3 regions of the Massilia luteola genome follow, and region 1 is predicted to be linked to each of the others. Evidence: predicted binding sites of a transcription regulator. Region 1 holds the regulator's gene; each other region holds the start of a gene.
What was found. The regulator LexA, encoded in region 1, represses DNA repair genes until DNA is damaged. The targets are predictions, from matches to a motif close to ACTGTATNNNNATACAGT.
Positions count from the first base shown of each region.

Region 2: U9J41_RS13805 (DNA topoisomerase IV subunit B) is a predicted target of LexA. The motif match lies at 4,500-4,517, and genes of this name have one in related genera.
Region 3: U9J41_RS15465 (putative DNA modification/repair radical SAM protein) is a predicted target of LexA. The motif match lies at 5,956-5,973, and genes of this name have one in related genera.

Region 1 is NZ_JAXOFN010000008.1:3,818-11,458, forward strand. Features, by position in the region: gene U9J41_RS11035 (replicative DNA helicase) at 1-816, opposite strand, end outside; gene rplI (50S ribosomal protein L9) at 1,003-1,455, opposite strand; gene rpsR (30S ribosomal protein S18) at 1,501-1,791, opposite strand; gene priB (primosomal replication protein N) at 1,836-2,129, opposite strand; gene rpsF (30S ribosomal protein S6) at 2,157-2,540, opposite strand; gene U9J41_RS11060 (hypothetical protein) at 2,539-2,874, shown strand; gene lexA (transcriptional repressor LexA) at 2,868-3,524, shown strand; gene U9J41_RS11070 (M13 family metallopeptidase) at 3,672-5,735, shown strand; gene U9J41_RS11075 (tetratricopeptide repeat protein) at 5,778-6,587, opposite strand; gene U9J41_RS11080 (cystathionine gamma-synthase family protein) at 6,704-7,641, opposite strand, start outside.
Region 2 is NZ_JAXOFN010000012.1:5,709-13,349, forward strand. Features, by position in the region: gene parC (DNA topoisomerase IV subunit A) at 1-2,255, opposite strand, end outside; gene U9J41_RS13805 (DNA topoisomerase IV subunit B) at 2,380-4,380, opposite strand; gene U9J41_RS13810 (gamma-glutamyl-gamma-aminobutyrate hydrolase family protein) at 4,686-5,687, shown strand; gene U9J41_RS13815 (hypothetical protein) at 5,858-6,208, shown strand; gene U9J41_RS13820 (ArsR/SmtB family transcription factor) at 6,210-6,884, opposite strand; gene U9J41_RS13825 (NIPSNAP family protein) at 6,960-7,289, shown strand; gene U9J41_RS13830 (antibiotic biosynthesis monooxygenase family protein) at 7,286-7,630, shown strand; gene U9J41_RS13835 (SRPBCC family protein) at 7,631-7,641, opposite strand, start outside.
Region 3 is NZ_JAXOFN010000014.1:49,387-57,027, forward strand. Features, by position in the region: gene epsC (serine O-acetyltransferase EpsC) at 20-943, shown strand; gene U9J41_RS15445 (TraB/GumN family protein) at 962-2,005, opposite strand; gene U9J41_RS15450 (TraB/GumN family protein) at 2,017-2,847, opposite strand; gene U9J41_RS15455 (hypothetical protein) at 2,847-3,062, opposite strand; gene U9J41_RS15460 (UdgX family uracil-DNA binding protein) at 3,182-4,714, opposite strand; gene U9J41_RS15465 (putative DNA modification/repair radical SAM protein) at 4,714-5,943, opposite strand; gene U9J41_RS15470 (alpha/beta fold hydrolase) at 6,107-6,910, shown strand; gene U9J41_RS15475 (tetratricopeptide repeat protein) at 6,982-7,641, opposite strand, start outside.

The sequences.
Region 1 (7,641 bases):
GCGGTGCTGGTCGAGCTGGCCGATCGAGCCGAGCATACGCATCGCCAGCTGCACGCCGCCCATCTCCATCGAGAAGATCGCGACCGGCAGGCCGGCGTCGACGGCGACGCTCTCGCCGATGTTGACGGAAAACGCGGTCTTGCCCATCGACGGACGGCCGGCGACGATGACGAGGTCGCCCGGCTGCAGTCCGGACGTCATCTTGTCGAGGTCGACGAACCCGGTCGGCACACCGGTGACCTCACCCTGGCTGTCGCGGCTGTACAGCTCGTCGACGCGCTCGACCACCTGGGTCAGCAGCGGCTGCACGGGCAACCAGCCCTGCGCGCCGCGGGCGCCCTGCTCGGCGATCGCGAAGATGCGCGATTCGGCTTCGTCGAGGATCTGCTTGACCTCGGCACCCTGCGGATTGAAGGCCTTGCCCGACACTTCGTCGGCGACAGTGATGAGTTGGCGCAGCACGCCGCGATCGCGGACGATCTCGGCATAACGGCGGATGTTGGCGGCGGATGGCGTATTCTGCGCCATCGCGTTGAGGTACTGCAGGCCCCCGACGTCCTCGGCCTTGCCGAGTTGGACGAGCGCCTCGTACACGGTGATCACGTCGGCAGGCTTGCCAGCATTGATCAGGCGGACCATCTGTTCGAAGATGATCCGGTGGTCGTAGCGGTAAAAATCCTCCGCATGCATGAAGTCGGCGATGCGGTCCCATGCCGCGTTATCGCGCAGCAGGCCGCCAATGACGGACTGTTCTGCTTCGATGGAATGCGGGGGGATGCGGAGCGACTCGATCTGCGGGTCTGCTGGGGTGTTCATGGCCGGCATTATACCCGTTCCCGATCAGGCGCTGAAATCATTGGTGAGTTTCCAAAAGCGAATTCTTTTTGCTGTTGCAAAAAAAAATCGTCCCCGCGGAGGCGGGGACCCAAGCTTTGCATCCGAAGTCGCAAATTGGGCCCCCGCCTGCGCGGGGACGACGTTTCAGAGTCTGACTCTTGATTCTTAGGCAGCTTCGCCCACGACAGCGATGGTGATTTCCGCCACGACGTCGGTGTGCAGAGCGACCGACACCGGGTGCTCGCCGGCGGTCTTCAGCGGACCGGTCGGCATGCGCACTTGTGCCTTTTCGACGGCGAAACCTTGCTTGGTCAGGGCTTCGGCGATGTCGAAGTTGGTCACGGAACCGAACAGACGGCCGTCGACGCCGGCTTTCTGCGCGATGGTGACGGTCATGCCGTTCAGCTTGTCGCCCTGGCCTTGAGCGGCGGCCAGTTTCTCGGCAGCTGCCTTTTCCAGTTCGGCGCGCTTGACTTCGAACTCGGCCACGGCAGCTTGCGTTGCACGGCGGGCCATTTTTTGCGGGATCAGGAAGTTACGGGCGTAACCATCCTTGACCTTGACGACGTCGCCCAGGTTGCCGACGTTGACGACTTTTTCCAGCAGGATAACTTGCATTTTATTCTCCAGTAATCTGACTATGCTTGCGGTCGCGACCGACGATTAAGCGTTGTGCAGGTCGGTGTACGGCAGCAGAGCCAGGTAACGGGCGCGCTTGATGGCGGTGTCAACTTGACGCTGATAGTGCGCCTTGGTACCGGTCAGGCGTGCCGGCATGATCTTGCCGTTTTCCTGGACGAAATCCTTCAGGGTGTCGACGTCCTTGTAGTCAACCTGTTCCACGCCTGCGGCGGTGAAGCGGCAGAATTTCTTGCGCTTGAACAGCGGGTTCTGCTGTTTACGCTTCTCTTTGAGCTTAGCTTTGTTTTTGTCGAACTTTTTACCGAATGCCATTTTGAGGCTCCTGTATCTATCTAAAAACGTGCCCGCACAATTCTTTATGCGGCGGCACTGAAATCAATGATGTGAAACACCAAGCTTTTGCTGTGACGGCTTTTCCTGGCCAAAAACCCTGTGAAGCGGTACATCGCGCCCAACTCGGCGTTGGCAAATCGTCCCGAAATCTCGCCCGCGGCAACCGCGGGAATCTCGAAGTCGACCTGCCTGTCCATCCTCGCTTCCGTCTGCGTCGATCCGTGTTGCAGGACGCCGCCCACGATGGGGATGCCGGCCGGGGTGTAGCGCAAGGTGTCGCGTTCCAGAATGCTTGCGACCAGCGACAGCTCGTTCACGTACTGCTCGGTGCTCCCGCGAGAGATTTAGGCGGCAGCGGCCGGAGCGGCGGCCTGCTCGGCGCGGTGGCTCTTGGCTGCGTCTTCGCGCTGGACCGACTTCATCATCGGCGACGGCGCGGTTTCGGCCTTCTTCATCTTCACGGTCAGGTGACGCAGCACGGCATCGTTGAATTTGAATGCGGTTTCCAGCTCGACCAGGGTCTCGTTGTCGCACTCGATGTTCAAGCAGATGTAGTGTGCCTTCGGCAGCTTCTGGATCTGGTAAGCCATTTGACGACGGCCCCAATCTTCGACGCGGTGGATGTTGCCGCCGCGCGAGGTGACCGTGGTCTTGTAGCGTTCGATCATCGCCGGGACCTGTTCGCTCTGGTCCGGGTGGACGATAAACACGATTTCATAATGACGCATGAAACACTCCTTAAGGACGTTTAAACAAATGCCCACCTCGGCGTCAAGACGAGTGTGGGAAGGGAAAGCCCAACATTATAACAGCAAAGCCGTCAAGTACTCAATAGGTGTCGACGGCGCGCGCGGGCTTGCGGCGGCGCGCAAGGTCGCGGACGTGCGCTGCGTACCGCACCGCAAAAACATTGTGGACGTGCGCTGCGTACCGCACCGCAAAAACATTGTGGACGTGCGCTGCGTGCCGCACCGCAAAAAAATCTCGAAATCCCCTTGCGCGCGGCGCAATACTGTACAAAAATACAGTCTGATCCCGTACCAACCAAGACAAACATGCTAAAGCTCACCGCACGGCAAGAACAGATCCTCAACCTGATCAAGGAAGCCATCGACAACACCGGCTTCCCGCCGACCCGCGCCGAAATCGCCCAGGAGCTTGGCTTCCGCTCGGCCAACGCGGCCGAGGAACACCTGCAGGCCCTGGCCCGCAAAGGCGCGATCGAAATCTCACCGGGTACCTCGCGCGGTATCCGCCTCGTCGGCCAGTCCGTCACCGAATCGAAGGCCGCCCTGCCCTCGTTCGTGCCGCCGATCCCGCCGAACCTGATGTCGCTACCGCTCGTCGGCCGCGTCGCCGCCGGCTCGCCCATCCTTGCCCAGGAACACGTCGAGGCGACCTATTCCGTCGACCCGGCGATGTTCTCCAGCAAGCCGGACTTCCTGCTGAAGGTCAAGGGCTGGTCGATGCGCGATGCGGGCATCTGCGACGGCGATTTCCTGGCCGTCAAGAAGGTCGACAACGCCAAGAATGGCCAGATCGTCGTCGCCCGCATCGGCGACGAAGTGACGGTCAAGCGCTACCGCAAGACGGGCGCCACGATCGAACTGCTGCCGGAGAATCCGGACTTTTCCGTGATCACCGTCGATCCCAGCTCGGACGAGTTCGCGCTCGAAGGTCTCGCAGTCGGGCTGCTGCGGTCCTGGCATTGAGAACGACATCGTAGTTACGTCCCGCAACATCGAAAGGCCGCATCTTGCGGCCTTTTTTTACGCATATAAATATACAAAAAGAAATATACTCCGGACACAAAATGAATAGAATATAAACTTTTTATCCAAGCGGACAGAAGGAATTTCATGCAACGTCACGTATTGAGCATCGCAAGCCTGGCATTGTTCGCCGGCCTGGGTCACGCGGCCGAGGGCGACGTCAAGTCCGCGCCGGTTGCCGTGCGTTCGGCACTCGCCAGCGGCGTCGACACCCGGTACATCGAAGGCTCGGTACGGCCGCAAGACGATTTTTTCGAATATCTGAACGGCAAATGGCTCAAGACGGTCGATATCCCGTCGGACAAGCCATACCTCGATCCGTTCGTCGACCGGTATGAGGATTCACTGCGCCAGCTGCGCGAGATCATCGAAAAAGCCGGTGCCGGCACCGATGCAACCCACAAACCGGATGCCCGCCGCATCGGCGACCTCTACGCCAGCTTCATGGACGAGGCGAAGCTGGAACAACTGGGCATCACACCGTTGCGGCGCGAACTGGATCGGATCGCCGCGATCAAGGACAAGACCGAATTGTCCATGGTACTGGCCCACCTGGGCAGGCTCGGCATGGGCGTGCCGCTCGACTTCACCATTCACCTGGACAACAAGGATTCGACCCGCTATGTCGCCGACATCAGCCAGGGCGGACTGGGCCTGCCTGACCCCGACTATTTTCTGAAGGCGGACGACCAGAAGCTGGCCGATATGAAGGCCAGATATCTGGCCCACTGCCAAAAGGTCCTCGCCATGGCGGGCGACCGGCATGCCGCCGCCCACGCGCAAGCCATCGTCGCGTTCGAGACCGAACTGGCCAAGGCGCAATGGACCAAGGTCGAACTGCGCGATCCGAACAAGGCATACAACAAGTTCCACCTGACCGATCTCCCAGGGTTCGCACCAGGTTTCGACTGGAACAGCTGGCTGGACGGCATCGGCCTGTCCGGCAAGAGCACGTACGTGATCGTTGGGCAGCCGAGCTATCTGAAGGCGTTTGCCGGGATCGCGGATGCCACGCCGCTCGATACCTGGAAAGCGTACCTGACCCTGCACCTGGTCAAATCCTATAGCCGTTTCCTGTCGAAGGCCTTTGTCGACGCCGATTTCGAATTTTTCGACAAGACGCTGTTCGGCATCGAAGCGAACGAGCCGCGCTGGAAACGCGGCGTCGGCGTGATCGAAAGCACGCAGGGTGATGCGCTGGGCAAGTTGTATGTGGCTCGGTATTTCCCACAAGAGCGCAAGGTACGCATCGAACGCCTGATGCGGAACCTGCTGGCCACCTACAAGCTGAGCATCGACAAGCTCGACTGGATGAGCCCGGCCACCAAGACGGAAGCCCAGGCCAAGCTGGCCAAGATGAAGACGAAGATCGGGTATCCGGACAAGTGGAAGGATTATTCGGCCCTCGTCGTCAAACGCGACGACCTGGTCGGCAACGTGATGCGGTCGCGCGAACTCGAGTTCGACCGCGACCTCGCGAAACTGGGCAAGCCCATCGATCGCGACGAGTGGACCATGACGCCGCAGACGGTCAATGCCTACTATAACCCGGAAAAGAACGAAATCGTGGTGCCGGCCGCCATGCTGCAGCCGCCGTTCTTCGATGGCGATGCGGACGATGCCGTCAATTACGGCGGCATCGGCACCATACTCGGCCACGAGATCAGTCACGGCTTCGACGACCAGGGTTCCCAGTACGACGGCGACGGCAACCTGCGCGACTGGTGGACCGCGGCCGACCATGAACGGTTCAAGGACAAGAGCAGGATGCTGGTCAGCCAGTACGACGCCTTCGAACCGGTCCCTGGCTACCATGTGAACGGCGAACTGACTCTGGGCGAGAATATCGCCGACATGTCGGGTCTGGCGATCGCGTACAAGGCCTACCACATGTCGTTGAAGGGAACGACACCCCCCATGATCGGCGGCCTGACCGGCGACCAGCGTCTCTACATGGGTTTCGGCCAGATCTGGCGTCAGAAGATGCGCGACAACATGCTGATCATGGTGCTCAAGACCGATCCGCACTCGCCAGGCCGATTCCGCACCAACGGCCCCCTGCGCAACAACCCGGGCTTCTACGATACGTTCGGCGTCAAGCCGGGCGACAAGATGTACCTTGCACCCAAGGATCGGGTAAGTATCTGGTGACCGCTCGAGCCGGCGGCCGCCCGCGGCGGCGGCCGGCATCGGTCACTTGCCGTCATCCGGCGGCGGCGCGTTCTTGACCATCTCGTTGTGTTCCTTGACGTACGCCTCGGTCCCCGCGCGCCAGGCGTCGAAGTCCGCGACGACCATCCGGCCGGCCACCTTCGTATCTTCCGCCAGGCGATCGCTCACCTCCTTCAGGTGCGCCGTCGCCTTGTCGGTCTCGTCCTTCGTCATGATCTTGGCGAGGTCGTCCGGGATGCGCTTGGTCAGCGGCAGTGCCGCGTTCAAGTGTTTTACCCAGTTGTTGTGGCAAGCCTCCCAGTCCTTCATCTTGCCGCCGTAATAGTCGATTTCCTCGTTGACCTTGGACATGGTCGGAAAACGCGGTGCCGGGCAGCGGTATTCGCTCGTGCGCAGGTCGGAACCGTCGTATTTGGCGATCCAGTAATCGAGGTCGGCGCGGCGCACCTCGCGCTGCTTCATCAGCGCGAGCGAGGCGATGGCGACGGCATTGCCCTTGGCGGCGGCCTTCTGGAACCATTGCGCGGCCTGGTCCATGTCGACCTTGCCGGCGTCGCCGTAGAAATACATTTCGCCCACGTGCTGCTGGGCCATGACGTTGCCGGCATTTGCCAGCGTCGTATATTTCTGCAGGGCTTCCGGATAGGCTTTCTTGGCGAAAAGCGCATCCGCTTCCGCGAGCTCGGCGGCGGCGTTGGCGGACGATGCGGCGGCGGCCGGCTTCGCAGCGCCGCCCTTGGCGGACGATTTGGCGGTGGATTTGGCGACAGGCTCGGCGCCGCACGCGACACCGGCACACAGCAGTGCGGCGCAAAACAGGACAGTCTTCATGGTGTGCAATTCTACGAGTAGAGGGATGGCAACACGACGATCATAACCGCAGCGTCGTCCGTGCTCAACCGGGAAGGCGATCCACCCTCCCGGCTTTACGCAGCTTTACGACAGAATCAGCCGTTCAGCGCCTCGCCGAAATCGGCCAGCAGGTCGTCCGTGTCCTCGATGCCCACCGACACGCGGATCAGCGATTCCGCGATGCCCATGCTGGCGCGGCGCGCCGCGCCCATCTCGAAGAAGATCGTGTGCGCGACGGGGATGACGAGCGTGCGCGTGTCGCCCAGGTTGCTGGCGGGGATGCCGACCTTGAGGCGGTTCAGGTAGTCGAAGCAGTCGATCCCCTCCTTCAGCTCGAAGCTGAACAGCGAGCCGTAGGCGCGGAACTGTTCGGACGCCAGCTTGTGCTGCGGATGCGATGCCAGGCCCGGATAGTGGACGGCCGCCACGCGTTCGTCCGCTTCCAGCATCGTCGCCAATGCCAGCGCGTTCGCGCAGGTGCGGTCCATGCGCAGGGCGAGCGTCTCGGCGCCGACCGCGATGTGGTGCGCCGCTTCCGGTGCGAGCGACGCGCCGAAGTCGCGCAGCGCTTTCGCGCGCAGCTGGGCCATGCCCTGCGCGGCCGGCGGCTGGCGGCGGAAGTTGTCGGCGATGTTCGGGTAGGCGGACCAGTCGAACACGCCGGTGTCGGTCAGCGCGCCGCCCAGCGCCATGCCGTGGCCGCCGATCGACTTGGTCAGCGCGTTCACGACGAGGCCCGCGCCGACGGCTTTCGGACGGAACAGGTAGGGCGTCGTCATCGTATTGTCGACGACGTACAGGATGCCGCGCGCACGGCACAACTCGCCGATGCGGGCGAGATCCGCGATCTGCGTGCGCGGATTGGCGATGGTTTCGACGAACACCATGCGCGTAGTCGGCTTCAGTGCGGCTTCCACGTTGGCGACGTCGGTCGCATCGACGAACGACACGTCCGTTCCCTGCGCGGCCACCGTGTTCCACAGGCTGTTGGTATTCCCGAACAGGAACGAGGACGACACCACGTGGTCGCCCG
Region 2 (7,641 bases), on a different contig from region 1:
CCGAAGTGCGGCTCCAGGCCGGACGCGAACAGCTCCACGGTGCGCGGCTTGTCGCCGGCCCAGGTGCCGACCACGTTCAGGCCTTTCTGGCTGATCGGCTGGACGGCCAGCAGCGTTTCCTTCGGATCCAGCGCCATCAGGATCACGCCGCGGCCGCCGTTGGTCAGCACCTTCATCTCGTCGATGCCGAACACCAGCACGCGGCCCTTTTCGGACAGGCAGGCGATGGCGCCCGCATTGTCCGGCACGACGCGCGGCGGCAGCGGCACCGCGCCGTCGTCCAGCGTGACGAACGATTTGCCGCCCTTCAGGCGCGTGATCATGTCACCGGCCTTCGTGATGAAGCCGAAGCCGGTCGACGACGCGAGCAGCAGGCGCGTGTCGCCATTGCCGGCGAAGTAGTACAGGATACGACCGCCGCCGGACAGGTCGACGAGCGTCGTGATGGGCACGCCGTCCCCGCGCGCGCCGGGCAGGGCGGCGACGGGCACGGAATAGACTTTACCGTTGTCGCCGACGCACAGCAGCGTATCGACGGTGCGGCACTCGAACGCGCCGTACAGCGAGTCGCCCGCCTTGAACGTGAACTGGGCCGGATCGTGGCCGACGCCGGTGCGCGCGCGCACCCAGCCTTTTTCGGAGACGATGACGGTCACCGGCTCGTCGACGATCTTCTGCTCGGCCACGGCCTTCTGCGCTTCCTCGATCAAGGTGCGGCGGTCGTCGCCGTACTGCTTCGAGTCGGCTTCGATCTCGCGGATGATCAGGCGCTTCATCGACGACGGATTATTGAGGATGTCTTCCAGCTTTTCCTTTTCGCTGCGCAGCTCGGCCAGCTCCTGCTGGATCTTGATCGCTTCCAGGCGCGCCAGCTGGCGCAGGCGGATCTCGAGGATGTCTTCGGCCTGGCGCTCGGACAGGCGAAACCGCTCCATCAGCGCCGCCTTCGGCTCGTCCGAGTTGCGGATGATGTGGATGACCTCATCGATGTTCAGCAGGACGGTCTCGCGGCCTTCCAGGATGTGGATGCGGTCGTTGACCTTGCCCAGCTTGAATTCGGTGCGGCGGCGAACTGTGACGAAGCGGTAGTCGACCCACTCCTGCAGGATCTCCGACAGGCCCTTCTGGCGCGGCCGGCCGTCGCCGCCGATCATCACGAGGTTGATCGGACTCGACGTTTCCAGCGACGTGTGCGCCAGCAGCATCAGCATGAATTCCGCCTGGTCCTGGTTCTTCGACTTCGGCTCGAACACGAGGCGCACCGGCGCTTCGCGGCCCGATTCGTCGCGCACGGCGTCGAGCGCGCCGAGGATCGTCTGCTTCAGCGTCAACTGGTCGGGCAGCAGGGTCTTCTTGCCGACCTTGATCTTCGGGTTCGTGAGTTCTTCGATCTCTTCCAGCACGCGCTGCGACGAGACGCCCGGCGGCAGCTCGGTGACGACGGCCTGCCACTGGCCGCGCGCCAGTTCCTCGATCTTCCAGCGCGCGCGCACCTTCATCGAACCGCGGCCCGATGCGTACATGTCGGCGATGGCGGACGCCGGCGTGATGATCTGCCCGCCGCCCGGATAATCCGGACCGGGTATCATGGTCATCAGCTCGGCGTGCGTGATCTTGGGATTGCGGATCATCGCGACGGCGGCGGACGCCACGTCGCGCAGGTTGTGCGACGGGATCTCGGTGGCCATGCCGACCGCGATGCCGGATGCGCCGTTCAGCAGCAGCATCGGCAGGCGCGCGGGCAAGGTGCGCGGTTCCTCGCTCGAACCATCGTAGTTCGGCTGGAAGTCGACGGTGCCCATGTCGATCTCGTCGAGCAGCAGGCGCGAGACGGGCGTCAGGCGCGCTTCCGTGTAACGCATCGCCGCGGCGCCGTCGCCGTCGCGCGAGCCGAAGTTGCCCTGGCCGTCGATCAGCGGATAGCGCAACGAAAAGTCCTGGGCCATGCGCACGAGGGCGTCGTAGACCGACTGGTCGCCGTGCGGGTGCAGCTTGCCGAGCACGTCGCCGACGACGGTCGCGGACTTGCGCGGCTTCGCCGTCGGGCCGAGGCCCAGTTCGTTCATCGAGTACAGGATGCGGCGCTGGACGGGCTTCTGGCCGTCCGACACGTCCGGCAGCGCGCGGCCTTTCACGACCGAGACGGCATAGTCCAGGTAGGCGCGCTCGGCGAAGGTGGATAGGGTCAGCGTCTCGGCGTCGTCGTCGCTGCCGCCGGGGGGAGTGGTTTGTTCGAAGAGGCTTGCTTGGGTCATATGTGTTGTTCGTTCATGCAAACTTGGGTTCCCGCCTGCGCGGGAACGACGGTTTTAAAGCCAACGCACTCGATACGTCGTCCCTGCGAAGGCAGGGACCCAATTTCATGCGGCGCGTCCGTTATCAGATGTCCGCTTCCGTCTCGTTCCCGTGTTCCTCGAGCCACGCCCTGCGGGCCGCGGCTTCGCCTTTACCCATCAGCATGTTGAAGCGCGCCGACGATTCGGCCAGGCCGTAATCGCCGAAGGCTACCGGCAGCAGGCGGCGGGTGTCCGGGTTCATCGTGGTTTCCCACAGCTGTTCGGCGTTCATCTCGCCCAGGCCCTTGAAGCGGGAAATGCTCCACACGCCTTCCTTGAGACCTTCCTTTTTCAGCTTGTCCTCGATGGCCAGCAGCTCGCCGTCGTCCAGCGCGTACAGTTTCTGGATCGGCTTCTTGCCCCGTGCCGGCACGTCCACGCGGTACAGCGGCGGGCGCGCGACGCACACGTGGCCGTTTTTAAAAAGGGCCGGGAAGTGCTTGAAGAACAGCGTCAGGAGCAGGACCTGGATGTGCGAGCCGTCCACGTCCGCATCGGACAGGATGCAGATCTTCCCGTAGCGCAGGCCGGTCAGGTCCGGGTTGTCGTCCTGGCCGTGCGGGTCGACGCCGATCGCGACCGCGATGTCGTGGATCTCGTTGTTGGCGAACAGGCGGTCGCGGTCCGTCTCCCACGTGTTCAGCACCTTGCCGCGCAGCGGCAGGATGGCCTGGAATTCCTTGTCGCGGCCCATCTTGGCGGAGCCGCCCGCCGAGTCGCCCTCGACGAGGAACAGTTCGTTGCGGGTGATGTCCGTCGATTCGCAGTCCGTCAGCTTGCCCGGCAGGACGGCGACGCCGGACGATTTTTTCTTCTCGACCTTCTGCAGCGAACGCAGGCGGGATTGGGCCTGCTTGATGACGAGTTCCGCCAGCTTGCGGCCATACTCGACGTGCTGGTTCAGCCACAGTTCGAGCGGCGGCTTGGTGAACGTCGACACGAGTTTCACCGCGTCGCGCGAGTTCAGGCGTTCCTTCGTCTGGCCCTGGAACTGCGGGTCCAGCACCTTCGCCGACAGCACGAACGAGACGCGCGCGAACACGTCTTCCGGCAGCAGCTTGACGCCTTTCGGCAGCAGCGAGTGCATCTCGACGAAGCCCTTCACGGCGCCGAACAGGCCGTCGCGCAGGCCGGATTCGTGCGTGCCGCCGCTCGGCGTCGGGATCAGGTTGACGTACGATTCGCGCACCACGGCGCCTTCTTCCGTCCACGCGACGACCCACGCCGCGCCTTCGCCTTCGGCAAAGCCTTCATCGCCCGCGGCCGCGTACTGTGCGCCTTCGAACAGCGGGATCAAGGTCTGGCCGCCGCCCGCCGTCTGCGACAGCGCTTCGGTCAGGTAGCCGCGCAGGCCTTCGTCGTAGCGCCAGGTCTGGACGTCGCCCGTCTTGCCGTTTGTGAGCGTGACGGTGACGCCCGGCAGCAGCACGGCCTTCGAGCGCAGCAGGCGCTGCAACTCGCTCATCGGGATGTTCGGCGAGTCGAAGTATTTGCCGTCCGGCCAGGCGGTGACGCGCGTGCCGTTCTTCTTGCCGCCGCGGTCCGCGGGGCTGGAGGTCAGCGGCTCGATCACGTCGCCGCCGGCGAACACCAGGCGGTGCTGGCCGTTGCCCTGGTCGTCGCGGCGCCAGACGGTGATCTCGAGGCGTCTGGACAGCGCGTTGGTGACGGACACGCCCACGCCGTGCAGGCCGCCCGAGAACGCGTACGCGCCGCCCGAGCCCTTGTCGAACTTGCCGCCGGCGTGCAGGCGGGTGAACACGATCTCGACCGTGGACACGCCTTCTTCCGGATGCAGGCCGACGGGGATGCCGCGGCCGTCGTCCTCGACGGTGATCGAGCCGTCCGCATTCATCGTCACATCGATGTTCTTGCAGTAGCCGCCCAGCGCCTCGTCCGAGGCGTTGTCGATCACTTCCTGGATGATGTGCAGCGGATTCTCGGTGCGCGTGTACATGCCCGGACGCTGCTTGACGGGCTCCAGTCCTTTCAGGACGCGGATGGATGATTCGCTGTAATCGGGTGCGGGTTTCTTGGTGGCCATGCTTGATCTTCAATCATTCGAATGCTGCGCATTCTATCTTGTCGGGCGGAAAATAAGCGACTTCACGCCCCGGGATGTGCCCTGTTCCAGGGGACGGGATACGGTGTGAGGGCAAGACAACTGTATGGAAATACAGTATTTTTGCCTGTTAGGCGCAAGTTTGCAAGCGCTCATTGCATGGATTGCCAAGACGGCGGCATCCCGGCATCCTGTTGATATGGGCGCGGCGGGAGAGATTTCGTAACAAAACGACATTTTTTCTAAATCCGAATCGTGCGCGACCGTCGCAAGGATATATTGAGATCATGGCTTTGGACAATGACAAGCACCCTAACGAACCGGGCGGACCCGCGAGCGCATCCGACCCGTCGCAGGACATCCCATCGGGCCCGCCGCGCGTCCCCGACCGCCGTGCCGCGGGCGGCGGGTCACGCTACCTGCGCACGGACGACACGGCGCTGAACCTGGCCGGCCGCGTGCTGCGCTCGCGCTGGCGTGCGCTGGCCGATAAATTCAATCGCGACTTCATGCGGCGCACGCTGCGCATCGGCGTGTCCGCCCGTATCTTCCATCCGGAAGCGGGCTCGACCGGCCTGCGCAGCAAGAACCTGCAATATCTCGAGGAATCGATCGCGCAATGGGTGATGTCGCGCGACGTGCTCGTGTTCATGGTGCCGACCGTGAACACGAACGGGCTGCTTCACCCCAGCAACATCACGATGCGGCATTACGCGCGCCACCTGGACGGCCTCGTGCTGCAGGGCGGGGCGGACGTGTCGCCGATGACGTATTCCGAAACGCCGACCCGGCCCGAGTGGAGCGGCGACCGCGCGCGCGACGTCTACGAACTGGAACTGCTGCACGAATTCGTCGATGCCGGCAAGCCCGTGCTGGGCATCTGCCGCGGTTGCCAGCTGATCAACGTCGCGTTCGGCGGCACCTTGTACCAGGACGTTGCGACGAACGTCCCCGGTGCCCAGCCGCACGTGCACGACGTCTACGATGCGCACCGCCACGCGATCGTGTTCCCGCAGGGTTCGTCGCTGCGCAAGATGTTTCCCAGGCACGAACACGCCGTCGTGAATTCGATCCACCACCAGGCCGTCAAGGACCTGGGGCGCGACATCCACGTGGAAGCGATGTCGGAGCCGGACGGCGTCGTCGAGGCGATCCGCTACCAGCGCGCCCCGTTCGTGATGGGCCTGCAGTGGCATCCGGAATTCCACCGCGCCACCGGCGGCGACCTGCTCGACTGCACGCCCGTGCTGGACGAGTTCCTGCGCGCGGCGCGCGAGACGCGGCTCTGATTCCACGCTTCGGCTCGGCTGTTTGCAAGCGTGCCGCGTGCGTATGGCGATCGTCGCCGGACTCGACGGCAAGCATTGAACGGCGCGCAAGGCAGATTGCGCTTGCATCCGCTTCGTTGTCGGCTCATAATCGAAATGAGAATCATTCTCAATCATTTCGAGGAGGTCTTATGGACGACGATGTGCTGGATGAACTGAACGCGCCGGATGCACGGCGCACCACGCGCCACGAACTGCTCGTGGCGGCCCTGCTGCACCTGATGTCGCAATACACCGTCACCAGCGCGGCCGCCGCCGACTGCAGCCAGGCCGATGGCCCGTGCGTGAAACTGGCTTCCGTGATCGAGCGCCACCTGAATGCGCTGGCGCGCCTGCCGGATGCCGACCCGGTGCTGCGCGCCACCTGCGAGCAGTTGAGCGTGAAGTGGGCGGCGCTGGTCGACCGCGCCTTGCCGGCGCCCGCCAGGCGTCCGCTGCTGGCGCGCATCCTGGGGCCGGGCAGGCCGGCGCTCGCGACCTGAGTCAGCCCAGCCAGGCCCTCAGCGCCGCCTCGCCGTCCGCGCTGAACGCGAGCACGCGCGAATCCGGCACGCGACGCGCCCAGCCGAGTTGCTGGAAGCGCTCCAGCAGCGCCGTCCCGAGGGCGCCGGCCAGGTGATGGCGGCGTTCGCTCCAGTCCAGGCAGTGGCGGCACAGCGGCCGGCGCGTGGCGGACGGCAGCGGATCGACGCCGAGTTGTGCGACGAGGGCGCGGCCGACGTCCGTGAGCGTCACGTCGCCGGCATCCAGCGCGAACGCGCCGCGCCTTGCCATGCCGGCGTAGACGAGCACCCCGAGTTCGCCCGCGAGATGGTCGTAGCAGACGCGCGCCTTGCGCAGCGCCGGCTCGCGCGGGCCCGAGCGCACGCGCACCGCGCCCGTGCCGAACGCGATGCCCATCATGGATTCGAGCAGGTGCGCGACGTCGGCGTCGGCGATGCGGAAATAGCGATGCCGCCCCTGCGCCTCGACGGTGAGCAGGCCGGCGTCGCGCAGCTTGGCCAGGTGCGTGCTGATGGTCTGGCGCGTGACGCCGGCGGCGTCGGCCAGTTCCGTTGCCGTCAGCGCCAGGCCGCTCATCAGTACGTTGAGCACTTCGGCGCGCGCGTGGTCGCCGATCAGTGCGGCGATATTGGCGATGTTGGGTCCGTCCCTCATGCTTCGATCTTAGCCGAAGCGTCAAGCGAGGGCCAGGGACTACAGTGGTGTTTCACACAAACGAGGAGCGCCACCATGCCCATCACCTGCTTTATCCGCTACGAGATCGATCCCGTCCAGCGCGACGCCTTCCGCCGCTATGCCGAGAACTGGGGCCGCATCATCCCCCGGTTGGGCGGTCGCCTGCTCGGCTACTTCCTGCCGCACGAGGGCACGAACTACGAGGCGTGGGGCCTCGTCGGCTTCGACAGCCTGGCCGCCTACGAAGCCTATCGGCTGCGCCTGAAGGACGACGGCGAGGCACGCGCCAACTTCGAGTTCGCGCGCGCACAGCGCTTCATCCTGCGCGAGGAACGCACCTTCCTCGACAACGTCGCCGCGCCGGCCGCGGGAACGTCGGCATGATCGCCGTGATCTTCGAGGTCGAGCCGGACCCCGCGCGGCGCCAGGATTACCTCGACGCGGCCGCCGCGCTGCGTCCCGAGCTGGAGGCGATCGACGGCTTCATCTCGATCGAGCGCTTCGCATCGCTGGCGCGGCCGGAACGCATCCTGTCGCTGTCGTTCTGGCGCGACGAGGAGGCCGTCGAGCGCTGGCGCACGCTGCCCGAGCACCGGGCGGCGCAGGCGGCGGGCCGCGCCGGCATGTTCCGCGACTATCGCCTGCGCGTGGCCGCCGTCGTGCGCGACTACGGCATGCACGACCGCGCCCAGGCGCCGGCCGATGCGCGCGCCGTGCACGGCTGATCAGTCCTTGA
Region 3 (7,641 bases), on a different contig from region 1:
GCCTCCGGGAGCACGACTGATGGCCGACTTCGACATCGGCGCGATCGTGCGCGACCTGCACGGCGCGCGCCAGCAATGGCGCCAGGCCCACCGTCCGGCCGGCGAAGTGCGCGGTATCGAGTTCCCGTCGCGCGAAGCGCTGGCGACCGTCCTCGCGCAACTCAAGGGCGTGCTGTTCCCCCTGCGCCTGGGCCCGCCCGACCTGCGCCAGGAAAGCGAGGACTTCCACGTCGCCCATGCCCTCGACACCGCCCTGCACGTGCTGCTGCGCCAGGTGCGCATCGAGTTGCGCTACAGCGCGGCGCTGCGCCGCCTTGCCGACACCGACATCGAACCGCAGGCGCTGGACGCCACCCGCGCGTTCGGCGCCGCCCTGCCCGGCATCCGCACCCTGCTCGACAGCGACGTGATCGCCGCCTACCAGGGCGACCCGGCCGCGCGCAGCGTCGACGAAGTGCTGCTGTGCTATCCGGGCATCCACGCGATGATCCACCACCGCCTCGCGCACTGCCTGTACGGGCTCGGCCTGCCGCTGCTGGCGCGGATCATCGCCGAGCTGGCGCACGCGGAGACGGGCATCGACATCCACCCCGGCGCCACGATCGGCCCCGGCTTCTTCATCGACCACGGCACCGGCGTCGTGATCGGGGAGACGGCCGTCATCGGCCAGCGCGTGCGCCTGTACCAGGCCGTCACCCTGGGCGCCAAGCGTTTTCCCGCGAATGCCGACGGCACGCTGCAAAAAGGCTTGCCGCGCCATCCCGTCGTCGAGGACGACGTCGTCATCTATGCCGGCGCCACCCTGCTGGGCCGCATCACCGTCGGCAAGGGCGCCGTCATCGGCGGCAATGTCTGGCTGACGCACGACGTACCGCCCGGTGCCCGCGTGGCCCAGGCGGCGTCGCGCGAGGATGACCTGGGGGTGCCGGGCGAGCCGGCGTGACCGGCCGGCCCGGCCTGGTCATCTGGGACTCTCGACCGCATAGCCCCTGGCCTGCAGCCCGGCCAGGTAGCTCGTCGGTCCGACGATGTCCTGGATCTCCAGCACGGCGAACGTGGAAGCGTTGCCGGCCAGCGCCTTTTCCGCCGATTTGAGCCAGGAGATGCGCAGGCGCTCACGCATCTGCCGCAGGGCCGCGGCATCCTTCGTGATCGAACTGTTCAGGATGGCGTCCAGGCAGGCGTCCTGGCGCTCCGCGAAGTTCAGGCCGCGGATTTCGCCGATGTCGCCGTTGGCCCAGGCATTCGCCCGCACGCGCATCGTTTCGAGGTCGATATCCAGGCTCTTGAGCGTCTTGGTGAAGCAGACGAGATCGTCCACCTGCGAATTCTTGAAGTCACGCACGAGCTTGCGCGGATCGTCGAGCATCACGTCGTAGCCGGAGTCGCTCAGCTTGACCTTGTTCTTTTTCGCGATGTCCTCGATCGTGCCGAGCACTTCGCCGCCGTACGACAGGCCACTCTGCTTGAGGCCGGCGAGCAGCAATTCCTCGCCGGCGAAGACGGGGCGGTAATGCTCGACGCCGTCGTCGTTGCCGATGTATTTGGCCTTCAGCACTGTCCAGTGCGCATACACGTCGGACGGGACGACGTCATGCAGCACGGCATCGTCGGGATTCCGCTTGATGCCGATGAGGCTGGGCAAGGCCGTCAGCCCCCGGAAGAACCCGATGTGGGCCTTGGCGACCGGCGGCATGAGTACTTCCTGCGACTTGGCCACGAGGCGTTCGACGCGCGACGCATCCCACTCCATCTTCTGCGGCAACGGCGCGTAGGTCCCGAACACCCACATCACATGCGCCCCCTTCGACACCTTCCACACGCCAGGACCGGGGCGGCGCCCCTCGACGACCACCGTGGCCGGGATGGCGTCCGGCGCGGCTTCGGTGACGGCCGGCGGTTCGGCCAGTTGCGCGGCCGGCTGCGCGGCCTGGTCGATGCTCTGGGCGCATGCCGGCACAGCCAACAGGCCCAGCCAGAGCGCGTATCGACTGGTTCTCTTCATGGGGAATATCCTTATTTCGGGCTTTCGACCGTATAGCCTTTCGCCTGCAGGTCCGCAAGATAACCTGTCGGACCGCCGAGGTCCTTCATCGGCAGGAGGGCAAACGTCGACGTGTTATCGGCCAATGATTTTTCCGCCGCCTTCATCCAGTTGGCACGGATACGTTCGGGAAGATGCTGGAACGCGGGAGAATTCCTGGCGAACGCGCTGTTGAAGATGGCATCGCTGCACGCCTTGTCGCGCTCGGCATAATCGAGGCTTGAAATCTCGGCGATATTGCCGTTGGCCCAGGCGTTGGCGCGCACGCGCATGGCGTCGATATCGCCTTCCAGCCGTTCCAGGGTCTTGGTGAAGCAGGCCACGTCTTCCACCTGCGACTTTTTGAATGCCTTCATCAGGCCGCGCGGATCGTCGACGTCGATGCTGAACGCGGTCGACGTGACCTTGACCTTGTTGCGCCTGGCCGTCTTTTCGATCAACTCATCCACGCCGGTATGCTGCGTCAGGCCGCTTTTCCAGATGCCCTTGCTCAGCAGCGTGTCGGCGACGAAGATCGGGCGCCGGCGCTCGATGCTGTCGTTCTCGCCGATATACTTGCCCTTCAATACCTGCCACCGCGCATACACGTCCGCCGGAAGCACGTCCCGCAGCGTGGCCCCGTCCGGGTTCTTGTCGATGCCGATCGCGGTCGGCAGCAGGGTCAGGCCACGGAAGAATCCGACCTCCATGTGGGCGGCCGGCCGTGCCAGCACTTCCTGCGACTTCGCCACCAGACGTTCCACGCGCGCCGAATCCCATTCCATCTTTTGCGGCAGCGGCGAGTACAGGCCGAACACCCACATCACGTGATCGCCCTTCGACACTTTCCAGACGCCGGGACCGGGGGACGGCGGCCCTCGACGACGACGGTGGCCGGGACCGCATCCGATGCAACGTCAGCGGCAGGCTCGACGGCGGCAGCCGGTTCAGGCTGGACCGAGGTCTCGGCCGCGGTCTGGGCCAGCGCCGGCAGGGTGAGGAAACCCAGATACAACGCGCATGCATATCGTTTGCTCATCGGACATCCCATTGTTGTCATGTGCGCAAAAGCTTAGCGCCGCGGATGAGCTTAGCCTATCCACGCAACGGAATGTTACATATTTGACATGCATATGTCACAGCGACAACACTCTGGCGTCACGCCTCGTCCGGCGTCTCGACCGGCCGGTTCAGGAGATCGTGCGCCAGCCTGAGCCCCTCGACCATCGTATCGAACGCCGCGCGCTTCGCGTCTTCGCCCGGCACGCGCAGCACGTACGACGGGTGATACGTGGTGACGACCCACCGGCCTTCGTGGCGCAGCGGTTTGCCGAGGGAGTCCTTGAGCGTCACGTTGGCCGTGCGCAGCACGGATTTCAACGCGGTGGCGCCGAGGGCCACGATGACGGTCGGCTTGACGCTCGCCAGCTCCTTGTCGAGCCAGTAGTGGCAGGCCTCGATCTCGCGCTGGACCGGCGTCTTGTGCAGGCGCCGCTTGCCGCGCGGCTCCCATTTGAAATGCTTGACGGCGTTGGTGACGTAGATCGTGTCGCGGTCGACGCCGGCCGCCTCGCACACGCGGTCCAGCAGCTTGCCGGCCGGGCCGACGAACGGTTGCCCGGCGAGATCTTCCTGGTCGCCCGGCTGCTCGCCGACGAACATGATTTTCGCGCGCTTCGGGCCTGCGCCGCCGACGGCCTGGGTGGCGGACTGCCACAGCTCGCAGCGCCGGCATTCGTCGAGCTTCGAGGGCTGCTGGCGTGCCGGCTGGGCGTCTTCGGGGGCGATCGGGATCGTCGTGCCCTTGCGCTGGCCGACGGCCTCGTACTGGCCCACCTTGCGCGCGCCACGCGCCGCGTCGCTCACCATCTGCGGCACGATCTTCGCCTCCGGCAGGTTCTTCCACCGATCCGATTGAATATGCTGGTGCATGACGTCCGTGTTCAGGCGGGCCGGGTTGAACACGCTGCGGTAATACGTCAGCCACAGGGCTTCGCCCGTGTCTTCCAGGTCGGCCGCATCGCGCACGAGCGGACCGGTATTGTGCAGCGTATGGCCATCCCACAGGACGCTCGCCTCGGGCGTGGCGATCATCCAGCTGACCTTGCCCATGCGCGACATAAAATGCTCGGCCACCTGGGGCAGCACGTCGTGGCGCGGTTCGTACCAGGCGACGAAGCGCGGCGGACCGGCATCGATCGGGCGCTCGCGGAAGCGGATGTAGGCATGCATGTCGTGTTCCTCGCGGTGCACCGCCTTCACCATCGCGTGCAGGCGCGCGCCGTCTTCGTCGGCCGGCGACTGCACGTCGTGCTCGCCCTGCTGCCAGCGCCAGATCACGCGGTACAGGAAGGCCCAGCGGTCCGGCACGCGGCAGCAGGCGGCCGACTGCAGCATCTCCATCAGCGAGCGCGGGATGTGCGGCGCGGGGCGCAATGGCCCGGTCGGCGATTCAGTCGGCGGTATGGGCAGATTATCGGACGCCCCGGCCGCGGGCGGCGCACCCGAGAACAGGTCGCCGCCCGCCAGCAGGTCGTCCATATGCGGCGCACCCCACGTCACCTGCTCCGGCGGAATGCCGCGCACGAGCAGGTCGCGCGCCGCCTCGCGCCACTCGGCGAACGTCTCGACCTGCAGCGGCTGCCCGGCCCGGACCAGTTCGTCGGCGGGCTGTGCGGACGGCGCGGCCATCAGGCGGCCTGCAGTTCCGGCCACAGATTCATCTGCTGCGGCGCGTCGGCCAGGTTACGCCGCAGCAGGTCGGACGAGGCGCCTCCCGACGCCGGCTTGTAGTCCGCCGTGATCACGAAGGGCGCCAGCTTCTTGAGACTGCAGCGCAGGCGCGACAGGTCTTCCCAGCGGATGCGCCGCAGCCGCCGCAAATCGATCAGGCGCTTCGCCGTGCGCAGCCCGATGCCCGGCACGCGCGCGATCATGCCCTCGTCCGCGCGGTTCAGGTCGAGCGGGAAATGGGCGCGGTTCGCGAGCGCCCAGCCCAGCTTGGGGTCGATGTCCAGCGCGAGATTGCCGGCCGCGGGCATCAGCTCCTGCGCCGTAAAACCATAACCGCGCAGCAGGAAGTCGGCCTGGTACAAGCGGTGCTCGCGCAGCAGCGGCGGCGGCGCGGACGGCACGCTGGACGGACTCTGCGGGATCGGACTGAACGCCGAGTAGTACACGCGCTTGAGTTTATAGCTGCCGTACAGCGTCTGTGCCGTGCCGAGGATCGTCTGGTCGTCGCTGGCGTCCGCGCCGACGATCATCTGCGTGCTCTGCCCGGCCGGCGCGAACACGGGCGCCTTGGGGTGGTCGTCCTTTTCGTCCAGCCGGGTGCGGATGGACCCCATCGCCAGCTTGATCGTGTGCACGCTCTTTTCGGGCGCAAGCTTCGCCACGCTGTCCTGCGTGGGCAGCTCGATGTTCACCGACAGGCGGTCGGCATACCGGCCCGCCAGTTCGATGAGCTGCGGGTCGGCGTCGGGAATCGTCTTGAGGTGGATGTAGCCGCGGAACTGGTGGTCCTCGCGCAGGCGCCGCGCGACGTCGACCAGCTGCTCCATCGTGTAGTCGCTCGACTGGATGATGCCGGAGCTGAGGAACAGGCCGTCGATGTAGTTGCGCAGGTAAAAGTCGTGCGTGAGCTTGACGACCTCGGCGACGGAGAACCGGGCCCGCGGCACGTTCGACGTGCGCCGGTTCACGCAGTACTGGCAATCGTAGACGCAGAAATTGGTCAGCAGAATCTTGAGCAGCGACACGCAGCGGCCGTCCGGCGTATAGCTGTGGCAGATGCCCATGCCATTGGTGGCGCCGAGCCCGTCCTTGTCGACCGAGTCGCGCTTCGGCGCGCCGCTGCTGGCGCAGGAGGCGTCGTACTTGGCCGCGTCGGCCAGGATTTCGAGCTTGTCTTTGAGTTCCATCGCGCAGAAAATACTGTAGATATAAACAGTATATCGCGAATCGTCCGCGCCATGCCGTGCGCGAACGCACCGTGTTCGCCGATGCGGCCCGACCGTTGTTTAATCCGACGTCCGTTATTTCACAATGTTAATATCGGAGGATCGCACCAAGCCTGGAATCACCATGTCTGTACAGTTTCGCAACAATGTCCACGTGACCGGTTCAGGACCGACGACCATGATCTTCGTGCATGGTTTCGGTTGCGACCAGACCATGTGGCGCTACCTGGCGCCGGCTTTCGCGGACCGCTTTCGCGTCGTGCTGTACGACCTGACGGGCAGCGGCCATTCCGACTGGTCCGCCTACGACCGCACGAAGTACGGCAGCCTGCAAGGCCACGTCACGGATCTGCTGGAGATTCTCGACGCCTGTGCGGCCGGCCCGAGCATCGTCGTCGGGCACTCGGTCGGCGCGTCGATCGGCCTGCTGGCGACGATCGCGGCGCCGCAGCGCTTCGTGGGCCAGGTCCTGGTCGGCCCCTCGCCCTGCTACACCAACGACGGCGATTACGTAGGCGGTTTCAACCCCGAAGACATCGACGGCCTGCTGGACTCGATGGAGACCAATTTCCTCGAGTGGTCGCACAAGATGGCACCCGCGATCATGGGCGCGCCCAACCAGCCGCACCTGGGACAGGAACTGACGCGCAGCTTCTGCCGCAACGATCCCGCCATCGCCAAGCATTTCGCGCGCGTGACCTTCCGCGCCGATGTCCGCGCCGACGTGCCCCGTTCGACGGTGCCCGCCCTGATCCTGCAATGCAGCGACGACCTGATCGTGCCGCGCGAAGTGGGAGACTGGCTGCATCGCCACCTGGCGCGCAGCACGTTACGTGTGATCGACAACGTGGGGCACTGCCCCCACCTGAGCGCGCCGACGGCGAGTTCGGACGCGATCGAAAGCTTTCTCGCGCAGACGTTGCGGTAGGGTGGGCGGCCTCCGCCCACGCGTAGCGCCAACACGCCGCATACGTCACGCGCGGGCACGGGGTGCCCGCCCTACGCAGCGCCGATGTACCCGTTGGCCTGCGCCAGCAGCGCAGGTTCCATGCGCGCCGCCAGGCGCTGGATGTAGTTGGCGGCCGGCGCGACGCCGGCGGCGCCGGCGCGGTGCAGCCACGCATAGGCTTCCACGAGGTCGGTCGGCACGCCCTGCCCCGCCGCATACATCACGCCGAGGTTGAACTGGGCGCGCGCATGGCCCTGGCGCGCGGCGCACAGATACCAGAAATGGGCGGCCTCGTAATCGCGCTCGGCGCCGTGGCCGCTGTCGTGGCGCAGGCCCAGCGCGAACTGCGCGAGCGCATGGCCCTGCTCGGCCGCCTTGCGGTACCACAGCGTGGCCTGGCGCGGATCGACGGTGCCGGTGTCGTCGCGGTCGAGCAGCTGACCCAGCGCGTACTGGGCCGGCGCGTAGTCCTGGTCGGCGGCCTTGCGATACCAGTACGCGGCTTCGCGCTCGTCCTGCGCGACGCCGTTGCCGCTTTCGTAGCGCAACGCGAGGTCGAATTGCGCGCGCAGGTGGCCCTGTTCGGCGGCCTTGCGATACCAGTCCAGCGCGATCGCGGTGTCCTGCGGCACGCCGTGCCCCGCGTCGACCAGCTGCCCGAGGTGATACTGCGCGCCGGCGAAGCCCTGCGCGGCCGCCAGTGCGAACCA